Regions from separate parts of the Actinoplanes sp. CA-142083 genome, predicted to be linked through region 3. Evidence: riboswitches for the same ligand, from Rfam matches in the RefSeq annotation. Region 3 holds a riboswitch; each other region holds the start of a gene.
The links. Region 3 has a riboswitch for cyclic di-AMP ahead of ACQPZX_RS19285 (C40 family peptidase). Riboswitches for the same ligand answer to the same signal wherever they lie in the genome.
Positions count from the first base shown of each region.

Region 1: another riboswitch for cyclic di-AMP. It lies ahead of ACQPZX_RS06980 (NlpC/P60 family protein); the one in region 3 lies ahead of ACQPZX_RS19285 (C40 family peptidase).
Region 2: another riboswitch for cyclic di-AMP. It lies ahead of ACQPZX_RS29205 (NlpC/P60 family protein); the one in region 3 lies ahead of ACQPZX_RS19285 (C40 family peptidase).

Region 1 covers NZ_CP192076.1:1,456,230-1,463,180, reverse strand. Annotated here, with positions in the region: gene ACQPZX_RS07020 (MDR family MFS transporter) at 1-1,226, shown strand, start outside; gene ACQPZX_RS07015 (antibiotic biosynthesis monooxygenase family protein) at 1,282-1,587, shown strand; gene ACQPZX_RS07010 (ANTAR domain-containing protein) at 1,584-2,360, opposite strand; gene ACQPZX_RS07005 (hypothetical protein) at 2,409-2,597, opposite strand; partial or broken gene ACQPZX_RS07000 (DUF1360 domain-containing protein) at 2,838-3,358, opposite strand; gene ACQPZX_RS06995 (DUF6158 family protein) at 3,368-3,595, opposite strand; gene ACQPZX_RS06990 (hypothetical protein) at 3,681-4,091, shown strand; gene ACQPZX_RS06985 (DUF3817 domain-containing protein) at 4,106-4,423, shown strand; cyclic di-AMP (ydaO/yuaA leader) riboswitch at 4,634-4,760, shown strand; gene ACQPZX_RS06980 (NlpC/P60 family protein) at 4,775-5,746, shown strand; gene ACQPZX_RS06975 (sigma-70 family RNA polymerase sigma factor) at 5,810-6,814, opposite strand.
Region 2 covers NZ_CP192076.1:6,363,649-6,370,599, forward strand. Annotated here, with positions in the region: gene ACQPZX_RS29190 (AAA family ATPase) at 1-921, opposite strand, end outside; gene ACQPZX_RS29195 (epoxide hydrolase family protein) at 966-2,039, opposite strand; gene ACQPZX_RS29200 (MarR family winged helix-turn-helix transcriptional regulator) at 2,093-2,545, shown strand; gene ACQPZX_RS29205 (NlpC/P60 family protein) at 2,635-3,627, opposite strand; cyclic di-AMP (ydaO/yuaA leader) riboswitch at 3,644-3,780, opposite strand; gene ACQPZX_RS29210 (M56 family metallopeptidase) at 3,903-4,805, opposite strand; gene ACQPZX_RS29215 (BlaI/MecI/CopY family transcriptional regulator) at 4,828-5,175, opposite strand; gene ACQPZX_RS29220 (cytochrome ubiquinol oxidase subunit I) at 5,253-6,614, shown strand; gene cydB (cytochrome d ubiquinol oxidase subunit II) at 6,628-6,951, shown strand, end outside.
Region 3 covers NZ_CP192076.1:4,210,784-4,217,734, forward strand. Annotated here, with positions in the region: gene ACQPZX_RS19265 (nucleotidyltransferase domain-containing protein) at 1-478, shown strand, start outside; gene ACQPZX_RS19270 (SAM-dependent methyltransferase) at 489-1,250, shown strand; gene ACQPZX_RS19275 (DinB family protein) at 1,243-1,716, shown strand; gene ACQPZX_RS19280 (Pr6Pr family membrane protein) at 1,719-2,387, shown strand; gene ACQPZX_RS19285 (C40 family peptidase) at 2,685-3,074, opposite strand; cyclic di-AMP (ydaO/yuaA leader) riboswitch at 3,303-3,452, opposite strand; gene ACQPZX_RS19290 (XdhC family protein) at 3,585-4,655, opposite strand; gene ACQPZX_RS19295 (FAD binding domain-containing protein) at 4,840-5,670, shown strand; gene ACQPZX_RS19300 ((2Fe-2S)-binding protein) at 5,675-6,151, shown strand; gene ACQPZX_RS19305 (aerobic carbon-monoxide dehydrogenase large subunit) at 6,148-6,951, shown strand, end outside.

The DNA.
Region 1 (6,951 bases), 2.8 Mb from region 3:
GCGTCATCGGCCCGCTGCTCGGCGGCTTCTTCGCCGGCCAGGACTCGATCGTCGGCATCACCGGCTGGCGCTGGATCTTCTACCTGAACGTGCCGATCGGCATCGCCGCGATGGCCGTGGTGGCCCGCGTCCTGCACCTGCCGCACCACCGCACCGACCACCGGATCGACTGGCCCGGCGCGGTCGCCCTGATCGTCGGCCTGGTGCCGCTGCTGACCGTCGCCGAGCAGGGCCGCGAATGGGGCTGGGACTCGCCCCGCGCGTTCGCCTGCTACATCGTCGGCGCGCTCGGCATCGCCGCGTTCATCATCGCCGAGCGGGCGTACGGCCACGAGGCGCTGCTGCCCCTGCGCCTGTTCCGCAACAAGACGGTCGCGGTCGGCTCGATCTCCAGCACGATCATCGGTATGGCCATGTTCGGCGGCCTGCTGACCGTGCCGCTGTACCTCCAGATCGTGAAGGGCTCCTCGGCCACCGAGGCCGGCCTCCAGATGATCCCGTTCGTGATCGGCATCATGGCCGGCTCGATCGCCGCCGGTCAGCTCATCGCCCGTACCGGCCGCTACCGGATCTTCCCGATCATCGGCAGCATCCTGATGGTCTCGGCCCTGGTGCTGTTCTCGCTGATCGGCGCCGACACCCCGCTCTGGAAGACCATGCTGATCATGGTGCTGATGGGCCTCGGCCTCGGCGGCAACATGCAGCCGATGATCACCGCGGTGCAGAACGCGGTCTCGCCCCGGGAGATCGGCGTGGCCACCAGCTCGGTCACGTTCTTCCGCTCGATGGGCGGCACGCTCGGCACGGCGATCTTCCTGTCGGTGCTGTTCAACGTGGTCGGCGGCAAGATCGCGTCGGCCTACCAGAAGGCGCAGGCCACCCCGGCCTTCCAGCAGTCGGTGGCCGCCGACCCGAGCCAGATGCAGACGCTGCAGCAGGCGCAGGGCAGCAGCGCGCTGAACGACACGTCGTTCCTCGAGAAGCTCTCGGCCGTCGTCTCGCACCCGTTCAAGGTCGGTTTCTCGGACGGCATCCAGGTCGTCTTCATCTTGGCCGCCGCGGTCATGGTGGTCGGCCTGATCGTGGTGTTCTTCCTGCCCGAGGTCCCGCTCGCCCAGCGGTCGGCCCAGGCGCAGCGCGAGGCCGACATCCTGGCGGCGGAGAACAGCGACGGCGTGCCCGGCGAGGTCGGCGCCGGTCCCCTCCCCGACAAAGTCATCCATTAGAAACCCAAAATTGGAGCCGGGACGCCCACGCGTCCCGGCTCTGTAGTTTTGGCGCATGTCTGTCGTGAAGATCAACGCCATCGAGGTGCCCGAGGGCGCCGGCCCCGAGCTGGAGAAGCGCTTCGCCGCCCGGCAGGGCGCCGTCGAGAACGCACCCGGCTTCCTCGCGTTCGAGCTGCTGCGCCCGGTCAACGGCGAGAACCGTTACTTCGTCTACACCCGCTGGGAGTCCGAGGAGGCGTTCCAGGCCTGGTCCTCGGGTTCCGCCCGGGAGGCGCACTCGGGCGAGCGGGCCAAGCCCGTCGCCACCGGCGCGTCACTGCTGGAGTTCGAGGTGGTCCAGCACGTCGAGAAGGCTTAACCGCGGCGGGCCGCCGCGGCGGCGATCAGGCGATCCGCCACCGCGCGGCGGTCCAGGCCGAGGCGCTGGGCGGTCTCGCCGAGCACGTCGTAGGCCTCGCGGACGCCGCACCCGCGCTGGGCGATGATCACACCGACCGCCCGGTCGACGGCGGCGTCGGTGCTGGTCTCGTCGCGGCGGCGCAGCTCGCCCAGCAGCACCTCGGCGTGGTTGACCAGCGCCATCGCGGTCAGCAGGAGATCGGGCCCGAGGTTGCCGGGCCCGTCCAGATAGAGGCTGACCGCGCCCACCTCGGCCCGGGGCACGTCCAGCGGCACGGCCACCACCGCGCGGACGCCCTCGGCGCGCGCGGGCTCGGCCAGCTCGGGCCAGCGCTCGTCGGTGGTCAGGTCGTTCACGGTGACCAGAGCGCGGGTGCGGGCCGCGTGCAGCCCGGGGCCGGTGCTCAACGCGTACTGGAGCTCATCGACGCCCTCGCCGGACGGCCCGGCGGCGGTGCAGGTGAGTGGCCCGCCCTCGCCGATCAGAGCGACCGAGCAACGCACCACGCCCGGCACCGCGCCGATCGCCAGTGCCGCAAGGCGCTCGAGCGCCGAGGCGAAGCTCTCGGCGCCGAGCAGACGCACCGAGAGCTCGTGCAGCAACCCGGCCAGTTCGACCGCGTGCGGGCCGCTCAGGGCGGCGGAGCGCGCGCTGCGGGTGCGCGCGGGACGGCTCAGTAAACGAGCGGGGCCGCGCGTCGGCGCAGAAATCCGGCGATTCGGGACAGACACGCGGGGAATATTGCCATGACCATCGACGAACACGGAAGTTCGGTGCCCCTACCGGGTGGTGTCGCCGGGCGCGGCGGCCTGGTCGGAGCGGCGATTCTCCACCGCTTCGGGGTCGTCCTCGCGCCGGTCGGAGTCCGCCAGGATCGCTTCGGCCTGTGCCCGCGGGTCGGCGCTGCCGGCCACACGTTCCTCCGGCAGCAGCTCGGCCGCGCGTTGCTCGATCCGGTCATCGCTCATAGATGATCAAATACCCCGGCCGGCAAGCCCCTGAAACACGTCGCCGCCCCCGGGCGAACCCGGGGGCGGCGTACGAGATGTCGGTGTGCATGTCGCCTCGCGGCGAAAGGCACAACACGGCTCCAGCCGAACGGTATTCCGTGAAGGCAAAGTGGTGAGGCCCGGGGACACTGGACACACCGACATCTGTTCTCAACGGTCGGCCCTCGACCATGATTCCGTTAGCAACTGTGACGCCGGTCACCCCTCCGTGGCCTGCTTGGCGCGGTCGTAGGCCATCTGGAGGAAGTCGGAGGCGGCCGTCGCGGTCAGGGCGGTGGCGACCAGGCGGGTCAGGCGCGGCGCGAGGACCAGGCCGCCGGTGAGGCCGGTGGCGACCCACACGGCCAGGCAGAACGGGCAGGTGACCAGCTCGCCGAGCCCGTGCCGGATGGAGTTGCCCTCGTCGCGCACCTCCTCGTTGAGCTCGCCGAGCCGGCCGGCTCGGCGTAGCGGGCGAGCGGCGCCCGCAGCGGGCTCGCCACCGCGTCCTTGGCGAGCAGGCGGCTCAGCTTGTGGGTGGCTATCGAGATCAGCAGCACGTCGGCGGCCGCGGGCCGGTCGGGTACGCGCTTCCCGGTGACCTTCGCGGCGGCGGCCAGTCCGGCGGCGAGCGCGCCGAACGCGCCCATCGCCACGGCGTACCCGGCGAGAGGCCGGTGCTCGTGCGGCGCGTACGCCTGACCGACGCGCTCCACCCGGTCACGCAGCGACTCAGTCACACGGCCTCCTCAGAAGTCCTGGGTGAGACGGGACGGGTCGACCTCGCGGCCCGGGTAGCGGGTCATGTACTCGGTCTCCAGCTCAGCCGTGCGCCGGAAGTGGTTGTCGAGGGCCGCGTCCGGGCCGTGCCGCAGCGTGGACATCCGGGCGCGGTAGAGGCTGGACAATTCCCGGAACAGGTCCTCGTCGTCGAGCGTGGCCGGGTCCACGCCGATCTCGGTCTCGGCGTCCGTCATCGTGCACCTCCGTGTGGGTCATCACCTGGCAGGACGGTTGCCCGCGCCGACGAAGGGCAAACGTGCCGCCGGTACGCTCGTGTGCATGAAGGGGCTCTGGACGCCGGCGTGGATCGCGCGGCACGTCCTGGCGCTCGTCGCGATCGCGGGCTGCCTCGGGCTGGGCTGGTGGCAGTTCAGCCGGGCCAGCGGGGGAAACACGCTCAGCTGGGGCTACACGTTCGAGTGGCCGGTCTTCGCGGCCTTCTTCGCCTTCCTCTGGTACCGCGAGGTCCAGCTCGCCCGCAAGCCGCCCGAGCCCGCGGAAGAAAAGGACGAAGAGCCCGAGAAGCTTCCAGGTTCGCCTGTTACGGTCGGCCGGCCCGTGCGTGTCGCGGTCGACCGGGCGCCCGCCGCGGACGACCCCGAGCTGGTGGCTTACAACGACTACCTCGCCTGGCTGGCCGAGCACCCCGGCGCCGGGGCGATGGATTACCCCGGATACTCCAAGAAATAAAGGGACGTGGCACTGTGCAGGGAGCGCTCACCCGCTATCGGATCATCGCGTGGATCGTGGGCGTCTGCCTGCTCACGATCGTCCTGGTCGGCATGCCGCTGAAGTACCTCGGCGACAACGACACCGTGGTGGCGATCGTCGGCCCCGCGCACGGCTTCCTCTTCATGGTCTACCTGGTGCTGACCTTCGACCTGGCACGCCGGGCGGGGTGGCCGTTCCTCCGGATGATCATCGTCATGGCCGCCGGAACCATCCCCTTCCTCTCCTTCTGGGCGGAGCGTAAGGTCAGCCACGCGTGGGTTCCCGCCGACCTGGCGAAAAGTCCGGTTTAAGCGGTCGAATAACCCGCAGTCTTCGTCGAATGACAATGCGTTATCGGGATCAATGGCGCATATCTGGCCTTTTCCTTAAATCCCGCGTAGAGACCTTGATTTTGATTCGCGCATCGATAAGTTAATGCGGTTGGTTCGGTCCGCAGCCACACCCCTCCGTGGCGCCGGCCAACGCCGCCCAATCGACGCGGTGTCCCGTCACGCCCTCCCCCAGGGCGGACGCGGTAGTCGCGCCGAACCGGGGAACCGCGTTTCTGGGGTGAATCCGCGAGAGCGGTAGGGCCTTCTTCCCGCCCGAATCCGACAGCTAACCCGGTCGGCGGCCAGCAGCGGAAGAAAGGTCAGCAACCGGTGCCAACCCCCCGCACCAGGCTTCGGGCACTCGCGGTCGCGGCGATGGCGATCGCGATCACCGGATCCATGGCGACCGCGGCACACGCGGCGCCGTCCGAGACCGAGCTCAAGAAGCAGATCGAGACCGCGTCGAACCAGCTCGAGGACATCACCGAGTCGTACAACAAGCTCAAGATCGACCTGAACAAGACGGCGACCGACCAGAAGACCCTCCAGGCCTCGCTGGCGCCCGCGAAGGCGAAGCTCGTGGTCGCCGAGGCTCAGGTCAGCAGCATCGCCGCTACGGCCTACAAGCAGGGCCGGGTCGGGCCGATGAGCGCGATCCTGGGCAACCAGCAGGGCGGCCTCGTCGAGAAGATGAGCTACCTCGAGATGATCAACCGCGCCAACCAGCGGGACATCGACGACTACACCGCGACCACGCAGAACTTCGCCGACCGGCAGGCCGCCCTGAAGACCACGCAGGCCAAGCAGGCGGCGCAGCTCAAGGCGATGGACACGCGCAAGAAGACGATCGAGGCGAACATCAAGAAGCTGCGCGCCATGCGGGAGCAGGCGTACGGCAGCGCGACCGAGACCGGTGTCGCGGGAGCGGCCGGCCCGGCGCCGTCCATCTCCGGCAAGGCCGGCGTCGCCGTCGACTTCGCGTACACGCAGGCGAACAAGCCGGCCTACTACGGCTACGGCGACGCCGGACCCAACACGTTCGACTGCTCGGGCCTGACGATGGCCGCGTGGGCGAAGGCCGGCAAGTCGCTGCCGCACAACGCCGCCGCGCAGTACAGCGCCACCGCCCGCATCAGCAAGTCCCAGCTCCAGCCGGGCGACCTGGTGTTCTATCGCAGCCTCGGCCACGTCGGCCTGTACGTCGGCGGCGGAATGATCATCGACGCGTCCCGCGAGGGCGAGCCGATCAAGAAGAGGTCGATCAACATCATGACCCCGTACGGCTACGGACGCGTGAAGTAACCCCGGACGCAATGAAGGCCGGTACCCGAGGGGGTACCGGCCTTTCGCGTCGCGGAAGGGGGATCAGGCGGCCTGCAGGCCCTCGGCCCGGGCCAGCTCGCGCAGCCGGCCGAGCGCCTGGATCTCGAGCTGGCGGATGCGCTCGCGGCTGAGCGAGAAGCGCGAGGCCACCTCGGTCAGCGAGTGCTCCCGGCCGTCCTCGAGGCCGTAGCGCGCCCGCATGATGCCGGCCGAACGGTCGTCGAGGTGGTTGAGCAGACCCTCGATGCGCTGGCGCTCCAGGGCCGTCAGCACGATCTCCTCGGGCGAGGGTGCGTCGCTGTCGGCCACCAGGTCGCCGAGGTTGGTGTCGCCGTCGTCGCCGACCGGGGTGTCCAGGGACACGGTGTCCTGGGCCCAGCGGGTGAGCTCGTTGACCCGCTCGACCGTCACGCCGAGAGCCTTCGCGATCTGCTCGGGCTCGGGGTCGGCGCCGAGCTCGCGGACGAGCTGGCGGGTCACGTTGCGCATCCGGTTGACGTCCTCCACCAGGTGCACGGGGAGGCGGACGGTGCGCTCCTGCTGGGCGATGGCCCGGCTGATCGCCTGCCGCACCCACCAGGTGGCGTACGTCGAGAACTTGTAGCCGCGCTCGTAGTCGAACTTCTCGACCGCGCGCACCAGGCCGGTGTTGCCCTCCTGGATCAGGTCGAGCATCGGCATGCCGGAGCGCACGTAGCGCCGGGCGATCGACACGACCAGTCGCAGGTTGGCCCGGATGAACAGATCCTTCGCCCGCTGACCCTCGTAGACGATCCGCTCCAGCTCCTCGCGGCTCACGCCTCGCGGCGTCTCGCCCTCGTCGAGCAGGAACTCCGCGTAGAGGCCCGCCTCGATCTGCTTGGAGAGGTCGACTTCCTCGGCTGCGCTCAGCAGTGGCGTCCTGGAGATCTCGTGCAGGTAGACGCCGACAAGGTCACGCTCCTCGGCGACCTGGTCGGTCCGCATCACGGTGTTCTTCTCCACGTTGCCCACGGTCCCCTCATTGCGTTCACTACTTACCCCGTTACGGGCAAACCCTGTGTTCATCAGTTCCTCCCCGTAACGTCCGCAGTTCGTACTTTGCGGTTACTGGCATCTACACAACAAATGACTGCTCGCACTGATTCCGGCTGGTGGGTCGAAAGTGTCACGAATGCCTGGGTGATTGCTGAGAGCCGCGTGCG
Region 2 (6,951 bases), 2.2 Mb from region 3:
GGCCTTGTCGGGAGGCAACACCAATAGCGTACGGTCGAGCCGGCCGGGCCGCCGCAGCGCGGAGTCGATGTCCCACGGGGCGTTCGTCGCCGCCAGCACGAAGACGCCGTCGTTGTTGCCGTCGACCCCGTCGAGCTCGGTCAGCAGCTGGTTGACGACGGTGCGCATGGACGACGAGTTGAGCTGGCTGCGCTTGTGGCCGAGCGCGTCGATCTCGTCGAGGAACAGCACGCAGGGCGCGTGGCCGCGGGCCGATTGGAACAGGTCGTGCAGGTTGCGCTCGGAGCTGCCGACCCACATGTTCAACACGTCGGTGATGGACAGCGAGATGAACGCGGCGCCCATCTCGCCGGCGACGGCCCGGGCCAGGAACGTCTTGCCGCAGCCGGGCGGGCCGTAGAGCAGCAGGCCGCCGCGCAGGCTCTTGCCGAACAGGCTGCGCAGCTTGGGGTTGCGCAGCGGGCCGAGGAAGGAGACCTCGAGGCGCTTCTTGACCTCCTGCATGCCGCCGACGTCGGCGAGGGTGATGGTGGACCGCTCGACGTCGAAGGTGCGGTCGGCGTGGCCCCGCACGGGGTCGGGCTCGTCGTCGGCCTTGGCGAACCTCGGCGGCACGATGTCGCCGAGATCCTGCTCCATGGCCGCCCAGTCGACGGTGTCGTCGCCTTTGGGCTTTTCAGCGGCCGGCTTTTCCCGCGCCGGCGACTCGGCCGGCGCCGGGCCGCCCAGCGCCGAGGTCATCAGGCGCTGGGCGGTCTCGTTGCCCGGCTCGCGGGCGAGGACCTGGGCCGCGTGGCCGATCGCCTCGGCGCCGCGGCCCGCCCCCACCAGCAGCTCGGCCAGGTGGAGCCGGAGCGTCAGGTCGTCGGGCCGGGCCTCGACGGCGGCGCTCAGGCTGTCGATGAGGGGCGAGTCGCTCATGACAGCAAATTATGCCCGCGCCCCCTGACAAGATCGCGGCGCGGTCACAGGGCCTCGTGGAAGAACGACGTGATGTCCGCCGCCAGCAGCTCGGGCACCTCCAGCGCCGCGAAGTGCCCGCCGGACGGGAACTCGGTCCACTGCCGGACGTCGTGACGCAGGTCCACCAGGGGACGGACCGGCTGGACGATGTCCTTGGGGAGGACCGCGATGCCGATCGGGACCGGGCACGGCACCGGACCGCTGCCGAGGCCGCTCTCCTTGACCAGGCGCGACGACGACCCGGCCGTGCCGGTGATCCAGTAGTGCATGACGTCGGTCAGGATCACCTCGTCCGGGATCGGATGGGCCGGGTCGGCCCACTGCGAGAATTTCTCCGCGAGGAAGGCGAGCTGGCCTACCGGGGAGTCGTTCAACGCGTACGCGATGGTCTGTGGCGCCGCCGCGAACAGCACCTGATGCGGGTGGCGATTGGCGGCCAGTTTCAGGGTCTTCTCGAGCCGTTCGGCGTCGAGCGGCGAAAGTTTCCCGTCGTAGGCGCCCCCGGTCGGCATGAAGTTGATGTGCACGCCGATCACATGAGCCGGGTCGGCGGCGGACACGAGGCGCGAGATGCCAGAGCCCCAGTCCCCGCCCTGGGTGCCGTAACGCTCGTACCCGAGATCGGCCATGAGTCTCACCCAGGCCTGCGCCACCCGTTGCTGGCCCCAGCCGCGGGAGCGGGTGGGCCCGGAGAATCCGAAGCCCGGAATCGCCGGGATCACCAGGTGGAAACGCGGCGTGAGCAGCGGGATCAGGTCGAGGAACTCGACCACCGAGCCGGGCCAGCCGTGAGTGAGGATCAGCGGGATCGCGTCCGGCGACGCCGAGCGGATATGCAAGAACCAGATGTTCTCGCCGTCGATTGTGGTCGTGAACTGCGGGTACGCGTTGAGCCGCGCCTCGTGGGCGCGCCAGTCGAGCTTCTGCCAGGCGTCGGCGAGCTGCCGCACCCGGTCGAGCGGGATGCCGTAGTCCCAGCCGGCGCCGGACAGCTCGTCGGGCCAGCGGGTGCGGGCCAGCCGCTCGTTCAGGTCGTCGAGCTCTGCTTGCGGAACGTGCACGCTGAATTCGTTCATGCTCCTAACGTTAGGTCCACTAACGTTAGGAGCGCAAATGTTATGCTGCTCACGTGGAGAGCGTGGAGCACCTGCCCAGCTGGCTGCTGACCCAGACCGCCGGGTTTGCGGGGCGCATGGTCAGCGCCCGGTTCGCGGATGTCGGCGCCCGCGGGTACCACTACCGCGTGCTCTCCTCGCTGGCCACCGAGGGCCCGGCCAGCCAGGCCGACCTCGGGCGGCGCGTGGGCATCCACCTCAGTGACATGGTCAAGGCCCTCAACGAGTTGGAGGCCGATGGTTTCGTCCAGCGTGTGCCCAGCCCCGACGACCGCCGCCGCAACATCATCACGATCACCGACGGCGGGCGGGCGCGCGCGGAGCAGCTGGCCCGGCAGGTCGGCTCCATCCAGGAGGAGCTGCTCGAGCCCCTCGACCGGGTGGAGCGCGAGCAGTTGACCACGCTGCTGGCGAAGCTCTACCGGCACCACCGTGTGCGGGAGGCCGCCCCGCCGCCCATGGACTGACGGCAGGTTTCCCGGTTGCCCGCGACACGGCGAGCCGCTAGATACGCGGAAGGGCCGCCTTCCGGCGGCCCTTCTTCGTGTTCCGGATCTCAGCCCGGTCGCCGGTAGCCGGCGATCGGTCCCCGTTCGATCGTCGCCATCCGTACATGGTCACCCGTGTGCGGGGCGTGCACCACCATGCCGCCGCCGATGTAGATGGCGACGTGATGGAGGCTTCCGGGGTAGTAGAAGACCAGGTCACCCGGTTGCAGCTCGTTCCGGGACACGGCCTTGCCCTCGTTCCACTGGTCCTTCGTGTAGTGCTCGAGATGCACCCCCACGCTGGCCCACGCCTCCTTCGTCAGGCCCGAGCAGTCGTAACTGTTCGGTCCGTCGGAACCGAAGACATAGGGCTTGCCGATGAGGTCGCATGCCTTCTGCGCCGCTCGGCCGCCCTTGTCGTTGGTGTAGGTGACGGGGCACGGTCCGGTCTTGTACGGGCCGTCGGCCTCGCCCGCCGAGCCGTACGCCTGGATCCGCAGCTTCTGCAGGCTGTCGATCTTCTTCTGGATCGCGGCCTTCTGCTTGGCCAGGTCGGCATCGCGGGCCGCGATGGACTTGGTCAGCACGTCCAGGTCGGACTTCATGCCGGCGTACTTGTCGCGAAGTTTCGCGACCCCGGCGATCTGGTCCTGCTGGTGCCGAGCGAGCTGATCGAGATAGGTCAGCTTGTCGGTCAGCCCGGTGGGCGACCCGCTCACGATCATGGCGTTGAAAGCGTTCGGCGCGCCCTGCTTGTACGCGTCGACCGCCATGCCGCGAACCTGAGAAAGGGCGACGTCCACCTGCACCTGGAGCGGGGTGAGCTGCTTGGTGAGGTTCTTCAGCTGAGCCTGGTTCTTGAGCAGTTTGCCGTGCACGTCGTTGTACTGCTCGATGACCGGCTCGAGTTGGTTCCACTGCTTGTCGATCTCGGCCTCGACGGTGGCCGGGTCGGGTGCTGCGTGCGCTACGGACGGGCCGGTGAGAACGATCCCGACCGCGGCGACGGCGCAGACGATGCTGCGCAGAACTGCGGCGCGGCGCGCCCCAATCCGTTTCACGTAGGTGCGTTATCCCTTCTTCCCTCGCGCCGCCGACCGGGTTAGCTGACGGGTTCGGGCGGGAAGCGCGCCCGGCCGCAGGGGGACTGCGGCTTCACCCCGACTACTCGGGTCCCCGGTTCGCCGCATGCGGCGATTAGGCGGTGATCCGTCAGATCGGCCGGATGGACGATGGGGGGCTGCCGGACCGCCGACCACCGTACCCTCGATCATGCGGGTAACTGAAGTTGCCACGACGGGGAAACTTCCTGCACGGCTTTCGCTACCCAGCGTGGTCAGAGAGGCCAGGCATCCAGCGCGCGGTCGAGCCACGGGACGACCAGGATCACGGTGGGTAGTACCAGCAGGGCAAGCGCGACGACCGCGACGACCGTGTTGAGGGCCGCCGAGGGGCGTTGCGGAGCCGCCAGGCGGTCCAGCCGGCGTCGTTGCGAGTTTCGTTCGGGCACGACTTCCTCCGCCAGGGGGACAGCGTCGGTCAGGCGTTCGAGCGCGCCGCGCAGGGGCGCGGCGCCGGCGCGTTTCCGGGCGGCGTCGTCGGCCACCATCTCCAGCAGCACGTGTACGGCGTCCAGCGGCGCCCGGCTGCGCAGGGGACGCGGCACGGCGCGATAGAAGGCCGTGAACGACTCCATGACCACCTCGTGCCGGTGGCGCAGGTGGGTCTGCTCGTGGGCGAGGACGGCGTCGACCTGGTCGCGGTCGAGCAGGCGAAGCGCGCCGTCGCTGAGCACCACCCGCGCCTCCCGGCCGGGCACGCAATACGCGAGCGGCAAGTTTCCGGCGAGGACGCGAACGTTTCCGGCGTCCAATTCCTCGCGGTGCTCGGCCTTGTCGAGCAGGTCGACGAGCAGGCGGTGTTTCGCGCGGCGGGCCCGCGAGCGCCGCGAAACTCCCCACAGCGAGACGAGCAGCCGCAGCACGATGATCGCGGCCACCGCCAGGGCGCCGATCAGCGCGGCGGCGGTGACCGGCTTTCCGGAGCCGGCGGCGCGGGTCAGCTCCTCGGGCGCGGCGAGCACGACGCCGAGGGCCGAGAGCACGGCGGCCAGGGTGACGGCCTGCCACAGCAGCACGGCGGCGGCGGGCGCCCGGTCGGGCCAGCGGGCCCGCGCCAGCAGGCCGGGCACGATCAGCGACAGGGTGAGCCCGAGCGCGCCGAGCAGCAGCGCGGTCATCCGGCGATCCCGTGGCTCTCCATCACTTCTTGGTGGCGGCTTCGATGGCGGCCTGCAGCGCCGCCGGCGAAAGTTGCCCGACGAAATACGCCAGCGCGGCGTCCTGATCGGGCGAGGCGCTGAGCGCGTCGAGCATGACCGACGCCGTCATCTCCTCGCGGGACTGCGCCGGGGCGTACCGGTAGGCGCGGTCCGCTCTCTGCTGCACCACGACTGCCTTTCTGGCCAGGCGGTCGAGCACGGTCATCACGGTCGTGTAGGCGAGGTCGCGGTCGCGGCTGAGCGACTCGTGCACCTGCCGCACCGTGAGCGGTTCCGCGGCGTCCCACAGAACCGTCATGACCTCGCGTTCCAGGTCTCCCAGCGCCATGTGTCCCAGTCTACTGCACAGCGTCGTACTACACGTCGTAGTATCTACTACGAGCCGTCGTAGAGGGGGACCATCCGATGGACGTGCTGGACCTGACGCGCCTGCAGTTCGCGGTCGTGACGATCTACCACTACTTCTTCGTGCCCATGTCGATCAGCCTGGCGGCGATCGCGGCCGGCCTGGAGATCACCTGGCTGCGCACGAAGAACGACAAGTTCCGCGATCTCACGAAATTCGTCGGGAAACTTCTCATCGTCACGTTCGCGGTCGGCGTCGTGACCGGCCTCGTGCAGGAGTTCCAGTTCGGCATGGGCTGGAGCGCGTTCGCCAAGTTCTACGGCGACGTCTTCGGGCCCACGCTCGCCATCGAGGGGATGCTCGCGTTCTTTCTCGAGGCGACTTTCCTGGCGCTCTGGTATTTCGGCTGGGACCGGCTGCCCCGCGTCGCGCACGCGGCCACGATCGTGATCGTCTCGCTGGGCACGATCCTGTCCGCGTTCATCATCCTTGCCGCCAACAGCTTCATGCAGAACCCGATCGCGTACGAGATGGATCCGGTCACCGGGCGAGCGCGCCTTACGTCGTTCGCCGAGCTGCTGACGAACAAGGTGAACCTGGCGGCCTTCCCGCACACCCTGGCCGGGGCGGCGATGATCGGGGGCGCGCTGCTGCTCGCGATCGCGGTGTGGCGGATGGCGGCCGAGCCGGCCCACCGGACGCTCGCCCGGCTGGGCGCCTGGGTGATGCTGGCCGGCGGGGCGGCGACCGCGCTGACCGGCGACCACCTGGGCAAGGTGATCACCGAGGTCCAGCCGATGAAAATGGCCGCGGCCGAGGCGCTCTACGAGACCACCAAGGGCGCGCCGTTCTCGATCATCACCACCGGCAAGCCGCTGCCCTCGTTCACCCTCGACATCCCGTGGCTGCTGTCGATCCTCGCCAAGGGCTCGCCGGGTGCGACCGTCCAGGGCATCGACGACCTGCAGGCGCAGTATGTCGCGCAGTACGGGCCGGGCAGCTACGTGCCGATGATCCCGGTGGCCTTCTGGACGTTCCGCCTGATGATCGGCGCCGGCATGCTGGCCGCTGCCGTCGCCGCGTTCTACCTGTGGCGTACGCGAAAGAACCGCGACGCGCCCCGCTGGCTGACCCGATGGCTGCCGTTGATCCCGCTGCTGCCGGCGGCGGCGAACACGCTCGGCTGGATCTTCACCGAGACCGCCCGGCAGCCGTGGATCGCGTTCGGCCTCACGAAAGTTTCCGACGGCATCTCCCCCGGCCTGACCAGCGCCGAGGTCCTCGCCTCGCTGATCGGTTTCGCCGTGATCTACGGGGTGGTCGCCGTCGTCTGGTTCCGCCTGATCCGTCATCTGGCGCGGCAGCCGCTCCACGTTTCTGAACCGTCCGGAAAGTCGCCTGAGCTCGCTCCCGTCTACTGAGGGGTTGTTGATCGTGATCACCTTCTGGTTCTCGATCGTGGTGCTCGCCTGGGTCCTGTTCTTCGTCCTCGAGGGCTTCGACTTCGGCGTCGGTGTCCTCGGCCCGCTGCTCGGCCGCGACGACCACGAGCGCGGCGCGATCGTGCGCACGATCGGCCCGTTCTGGGACGGCAACGAGGTGTGGCTGGTCGCCGCGATCGGCGTCACGTTCGCCGCCTTTCCGGCCTGGTATGCCGCGCTCCTTTCCGGTCTCTACCTGCCGGTCGCGGCATTGCTGCTGCTCCTGGCCGTGCGCGGAGTAGCGCTCGAGTTTCGCGGAAAGGGCGACGGCGAACGC
Region 3 (6,951 bases):
GGTGGAGCTGTTCGTGCACACGCCGGAGCGTCTGGCCGGGTTTCTCGCCGGCGAGCTGGCAAAACGCAAGCCGAGCACGCACCGCATGCTCGCCGGTGGCGTGGTGCTGACCGGCGATCCGGGCGACCTGCCGGCCCGCTGCGCGCGGGTGCTCGCCGACGGGCCGGGGCCGCTGCCGGCCGCCGAGAGCGACCGGCTGCGGTACGGCCTCACCGACCTGCTCGACGACTATCGGTACGCCGGCGATGCGGGCGAGCGCGCGGTGATCGCGGCGGCGTTGTGGACGGAGGCGGGGCGGGCCGCGCCGGCGTTCGCCGGGCGGTGGATCAGCGGCGGGAAATGGCTGCTGCGGGAGCTGCGCGAGCTCGACCCGGAACTCGCCGAGCGCTGGCTGGCGGCCCGCGACGATCCGGCCGCCTTCGCCATCGAGATCTTGGAGCGGGCCGGCGGGCCACTGTTCGATGGTTACCGCGCCTAGACTGCCGACAATGATCGATACGACGGTGGCGCATCCGGCGCGGCGGTACAACTACTGGCTCGGCGGCGAGCATCATTTCGAGGCCGACCGGGCGTCGGGGGACGCGATCGAGGCGGCCATGCCGACGATCCGGCTCATGGCGGTGGAGAACAGGCGGTTCCTCGGGCGGGCGGCGCGTTATGTCGCGGCGCAAGGGGTGCGGCAGTTCCTCGACATCGGCACCGGGATCCCGGCGCCGGGCGGGGTGGCCGGCAACGTGCCGGCGGAGGCCCGCGTCGTCTTCGTCGACAACGATCCGCTGGTGCAGGAGCATTCGGCTGCGCTGCGCGGCGAGGGACGGGCCTACATCGAGGCCGATCTGCGCTCGCCGGCCGCGATCCTTGACCACCCCGCGCTCAAGGCGACGCTCGATCTGGGCGAGCCAGTTGGGCTGATGCTGGCGGCGGTGCTGCATTTCATCCGCGACGACGAGGACCCCCAGGGCATCGTGCGCACGCTGATCGGCGCGCTCGCGCCCGGCAGCTACGTGGCGGCCAGCCACGCGACCTGGGAGTACGTGTCGCCGGCGGCGGTAGCCCAGCTGACCGCGCAGAACCCGGGCGGCCGCTTCGTGCCGCGCGACGGCGCCGAGTTCGCGGCGTTCTTCGCCGGCCACGAGCTCGTCGAGCCGGGGCTGGCCTCGGTCGCCCACTGGCACGCCGGCGACGAACCCCAGCCGCGTCCCGCGATCGAGGACGTGGCCTGCAACGGATTGGTGGCCCGCCGTGCCTGATCGACGACCGCCGCGGACGGTGACGGGGGAGCGCGCCACGCTGGTCGGGCTCCTGCAGTTTCAGCGGGAATCGCTGGTGCGCAAGGTGATCGGGGTCGGCGACGAGGACGCGCGCCGATCGCCGGTCGGCAGCGGGACCAGCCTGCTCTGGCTGGTCAAACACCTGACGTGGGCCGAGCTGTCGTGGTTTCTCGTGCGCTTCGCGGGCGAGGACGTCACGCTCCCGGACGAAGAGGTCCGGGAGGGCGACACCTTGCGCGAGGCCATTGACGCGTACGAGGCCGCATGGCAACGCGTCGCGCCGGTGCTCACCGACGGGGACCTCGAGGCGATGCTCGCGCGCGACGACGGGCAGCCGCGCTGCAATCTGCGGTTCGTCATCGGGCACATGCTGGAGGAGACGGCCCGGCACGCGGGGCACGCCGATATCCTGCGGGAACTCATCGACGGATCGACCGGGCGGTAGCAATGGTCTGGCAGAGGCCCCAGTTCTGGCTGCGCGCGGCCATCGTCGCGTGCGGCGCGTCGGGGCTGCTCATGGCGGAGCAGCGGCTCATCTACTTCACCGCGCAGAGCAACCTGCTGACGCTCGCGTACTTCGTGGGCGCCCTGTACTGGATGATCAAGCGGGACACGGTCGAGCCGCCCGCGCCCCGGTGGCGCGGCGCGGTCACGCTGTGGATCCTGATCACCTGCCTGATCTCGCACTTCATGCTCAACCACGGCGAGAACCCGTTGCCGGGCCTGGCCGCCGCCGACCCGGGCGTGGCGCTGACCAACCGGTCGCTGTTCCTGGTGCACTACGTGGTGCCGGTGCTCGTGCTCGTCGACTGGGTGGCGTTCGGGCCGCACCGGATCGTCCGCTGGCGGGACATTCCACTGTGGATTGCCTACCCGCTCGGCTACGGCGTGATGATCGAGCTGCGGGGCGGCCTGCTGCCGGCGGCGCCGGTGCGGTACCCGTATTTCTTCCTCGACCCCGGGGAGCACGGGTACGACTGGGTGGGCTTGCAGTTCGTGCAACTCGCCCTGATCTTCGGGGCGCTGGGGGCGGTCGTGGTCGGCCTGGACCGACTGGCGGCGGCGGTGGGCCGGGCCAGACAGCCGGCCGAGGACCCGGTCGCGGCGGACGCCTGACCGGCCGGCGCCCTCTCGGCGGACGGGCGCCGCGATGGCTGCCGCGCCGCGGTGCGCGTCGCGCTGAGATGGGCGCCCCGCCGCGCTGGGATGGGCGCCACGCCGCGCTGGGATGGGCGCCACGCCGCGCTGGGATGGGCGCCACGCCGCGCTGGGATTGGCGCAGCTGGGATGGGCGCCGCGCTGGGATGGGAGGGGAGCCGCGCGCCGATGAGCGTCCCGCTGGGATGGGTGCCTTGCCGCGGTGGTGCCGGGCCGCGGAAGGGCGCCGCCGTGGGCGCCCCGCCGCGGGGGTGATCAGGCGCCGATGCGGCCGTAGCGGACCTCGCGGGGGTTCCAGATCTTGGCCAGGCGGACGCGGTCGCCCGGCTTCGGGGCGTGCCAGACGCGGCCGGCGCCGGCGTAGACGGCCACGTGGTAGGCGTGGTGGCCGTGCACCCAGAAGACCAGGTCGCCAGGGCGGGCGGCGGCGCGGCTGACCGGGCGGGCGGCGCGGTACTGGGCGTTCGCGGTGCGGGGCAGGCTGATGTGGGCGGCACGGTAGGCGTAGCCGGACAAGCCCGAACAATCGAACGCGGTCGGGCCGGCGGCGCCTCGGCGATAGGGCTTGCCGCGCTGGGCGCTGGCCGCCGCGATGATGAGCTTGCCGCGCAGCAACGCGGCCTGGGCCGGCGAGAGCGACGCCACGCGGGCGTGAGGCGCGGCGTGGGCGAGAGACGCCGCGCGGGCGCGGGGCGCGGCGTGGGACACAGACGCCGTGCGGGCGAGGGAAGCCGCGCGGGAGGCGGAAGCCGCGTGGGAAGTGGGTGCCGCGTGGGCCACGGACGGGGCGAACAGAAGGGGCAGGAGGGCAGCAAACGCCGCGAGTAGGACGAACTTGGGCATGGCAGAGCGGAGACGGGCAGACAAAGCGATCCTTGGTCCTTCAACCGCCTGCGAGGTTAGCTGTCGGGTTGGGCCTGAAGGCGGCCCGTCGCGTCCAAGGCGACTTCACCCCAAGCCGGCGAGCCGGCGTGAAAAGGGGTCCCCCGCTCCCGCCCACTGAAGCTTCCGCATCGGAGACATGGACCGCGCGCGGTGGGCGGGACTCGGCGTCCCCGCGCGGTGGCGGCCGCCGGTGGTGCAAGCGCGGCCGCAGGACGAGATCGGGCCGGCGGCGGCGGAACCGCGGGAAAGGGCCGGGTTGCACCCCGACGGCTACCCGTGAATCGGGGCGTCCAGCCCGGTGAGGGGCAGACCGGACCCGCCCCACGCCGACGCGACGATCTCGGCGGCGATCGCGACCGCCGTCTCCTCGGGGGTGCGGGCGCCCAGGTCCAGGCCGATCGGAGCGGACAACCGGGCCAGGGCGGCCTCGGAGACGCCGGCCTCGCGCAGGCGGCGCATCCGGTCGGAATGGGTGCGGCGGCTGCCCATCACGCCGATGTAGCGGGCGGGCGTGCGCAACGCGACCTCGAGGAGCGGCACGTCGAACTTGGGGTCATGGGTGAGGACACAGAGCACGGTGCGCTCGTCGACCGCCGTGGACTCCAGGTAGAGATGCGGCCATTGCACGACCAACTCGTCGGCCGACGGGAAACGCTTGTGGGTGGCGAAGACCGGACGCGCGTCGCAGACGGTCACGTGATAGCCGAGGAAGCCGCCTATCCGGGCCACCGCGCCGGCGAAGTCGATCGCGCCGAAGACAATCATGCGGGGCGGCGGCAGATAGGTCTGCACGAAGATCTCGACGGCGGCGAGGCGCTGCTCACCGTGGGCGCCGAGGTGGATCACGCCGGTGGTGCCGGCCGACAGCATCCCGGCCGCCTGCTGCTCGGCCGCCCGGTCCAGGCCGGCGTCGCCCAGCGAGCCGACGACGTGGGAGGGCCAGACCGCGATCTGGTTGTTGCCCACCGAGACGGTCGCGACCGGCTGGCCCGAGACGAGGGCGGCGAGCACGTTGTCGAGGTCGGCGAGGGCCACCCACGGCTGGACCAGGACCTCGATCGTCCCGCCGCACGTCAGCCCCACCTCGAACGCGTCGCCGTCGCTCACGCCGTACGTGTGCTGCTGTGCCTTTTTGGTCTCGATGACCTCCTCGGCGGCGGCGTAGACCGCGCCCTCCACGCACCCGCCGGAAACGCTGCCGAGAACCTCGCCGCGCTCGTTGACCGCCATGGCCGAGCCGGGCTGCCTGGGGGCCGAGCTCCAGGTGCGCACGACGGTGGCCACGGCGAACGCCAGGCCCTCCGCGCGCCATGCCACCAGCCCGTCAACGATGTCCCGCACGCCCAAACCCTCCGTGATCGAGCGGCTGATCGTCAACGGCTAGTTAAGAGATCCCTTAGGTCGCTGTTGACATTGATCACCGCGCGCGAGAGGTTCACCAGGCCCCGCCCCCGCGAGGAAAATTCAGTTTGGGAGGTGCAGCGTGCAGGTGCCGGCCCCGTTCGAGTATGAACGCGCCACCACTGTGGACCATGCCATCGGACTGCTGGAACGTCTGGGTAGCTCAGCGCGGCTCGTCGCGGGCGGGCACAGCCTGCTGCCGATGATGAAGCTTCGACTGGCGAACTTCGAATACTTGATCGACATCAACCCTCTTCACGAGGAGCTCGGCTACATCAAGATCAACACCGATGACGTACGCGTCGGCGCGCTGACCCGGCACCGCGAGCTGCTGGAGTCGGACGAGCTCGCGGCGGCGTTCCCGATCTTCCGGGAGGCCGAGCGGGTGATCGCCGACCCGGTGGTGCGCAACCGGGGGACGCTCGGCGGGTCGCTGTGCCAGGCGGATCCGAGCGAGGACCTGTCGGCGGTGTGCACGACGCTCGACGCGCAGTGCGTGATCCGCGGGCCCCGGGGCGAGCGGGTCGTCTCGATGAAGGAGTTCCACGTCGGCCCTTACGAGACGGCGGTCGGGGACGACGAGATCCTTACCGAGATCCGGTTGCCGCGCCGGCCTGGCCACGGCAGCGCCTACGAGAAGGTCGAGCGGCGCGCGGGAGACTGGGCGGTCGTCAGCGCCGGGGCGGCGGTGTGGCTCAACGGCGACGGGACCATCGCGGACGCCCGCGTCGGTCTCGCTGCTGTCGGCCCAAATACCACCGGAATTCCTGAAATTTCGGACATCATGCGCGGCCAGGTCGCCGATGAGCCTCTTTTCGAACGGGCCGGCGCGATCGCGGCGCGCAGCTGCGACCCGGTCACCGACCAGCGGGGCAGCGAGGAGTACAAGCGCCACCTAGCGGACGAGTTGACCCGAAGGACCCTGCGCAAGGCCGTCGAGCGGGCGAGGAGCTGAACCGATGCAGGTCACGATGACCGTCAACGACGTCGAGGTCACCCGGGAGATCGAGGGGCGGCTGCTGCTCGTGCACTTCCTGCGGGACGTGCTCGGCCTGACCGGCACCCACTGGGGCTGCGACACCAGCAACTGCGGCACCTGCGTGGTCTGGCTGGACGGCGAGCCCGTCAAGTCGTGCACCGTGCTGGCCGCGATGGCCGGGGGCCACGAGGTCCGTACGGTGGAAGGCCTTGCCCGCAACGGCGAGCTGGACCCGATCCAAGAGGGCTTCATGCAGTGCCACGGCCTGCAGTGCGGCTTCTGCACGCCGGGCATGATGATGACCTGCCGGGCGCTGCTCGATCGCAACCCCGACCCGACGGACGCCGAGATCCGTGAAGCGATCTCCGGGCAGATCTGCCGCTGCACCGGGTATTCGACGATTGTCCGTTCCGTGCGGTGGGCTTCGGTGCATTCCTCGAAGGAGATCCCGGCATGACCACAGTGCAGGATCCGAAATTCACGGAATTTCATGACAACGACCAGAAGCCCGTCGGCTTCGGCCGGATGCTGCGCAAGGAGGACCCTCGTTTCCTCCGGGGCCGCGGCCGCTACACCGACGACGTGCAGCTCCCGGGCATGCTGCACCTGGCCATCCTGCGCAGCCCGTTCGCCCACGCGAAGATCCTCAGCGTCGACACCAGCGCCGCCGAGGCATCCCCGGGCGTGAAGCTGGTCGTGACGGGCGCGATGCTCGCCGAGAAGGGCCTGGCCTGGATGCCGACCCTCTCCAACGACGTGCAGGCGGTGCTGGCCACCGACAAGGTCCGGTTCCAGGGCCAGGAGGTCGCCTTCGTCGTCGCCGAGGACCGGTACGCCGCCCGCGACGCGCTCGAGCTCATCGAGGTGGAGTACGACGTGCTCGACCCGGTCATCGACGCCCGCAAGGCGCTCGAGCCGGACGCGCCGCTGATCCGCGACGACCTGCAGGGCAAGGAGAACAATCACGTCTTCGACTGGGAGACCGGTGACGAAGCCGCGACCGAGGCGGTATTCGCGTCGGCTGACGTAGTCGTACAGGAAGACATTGTTTATCCGCGCGTGCACCCGGCGCCGATGGAGACGTGTGGCGCCGTCGCCGATTTCGACGCCGTCGAAGGAAAACTGAAGCTCTGGTCGACGACCCAGGCGCCGCACGCGCACCGCACCCTTTACGCCATTGTGGCCGGCCTTCCCGAGCACAAGATCCAGGTCATTGCGCCGGACATCGGCGGCGGTTTCGGCAACAAGGTGCCGATC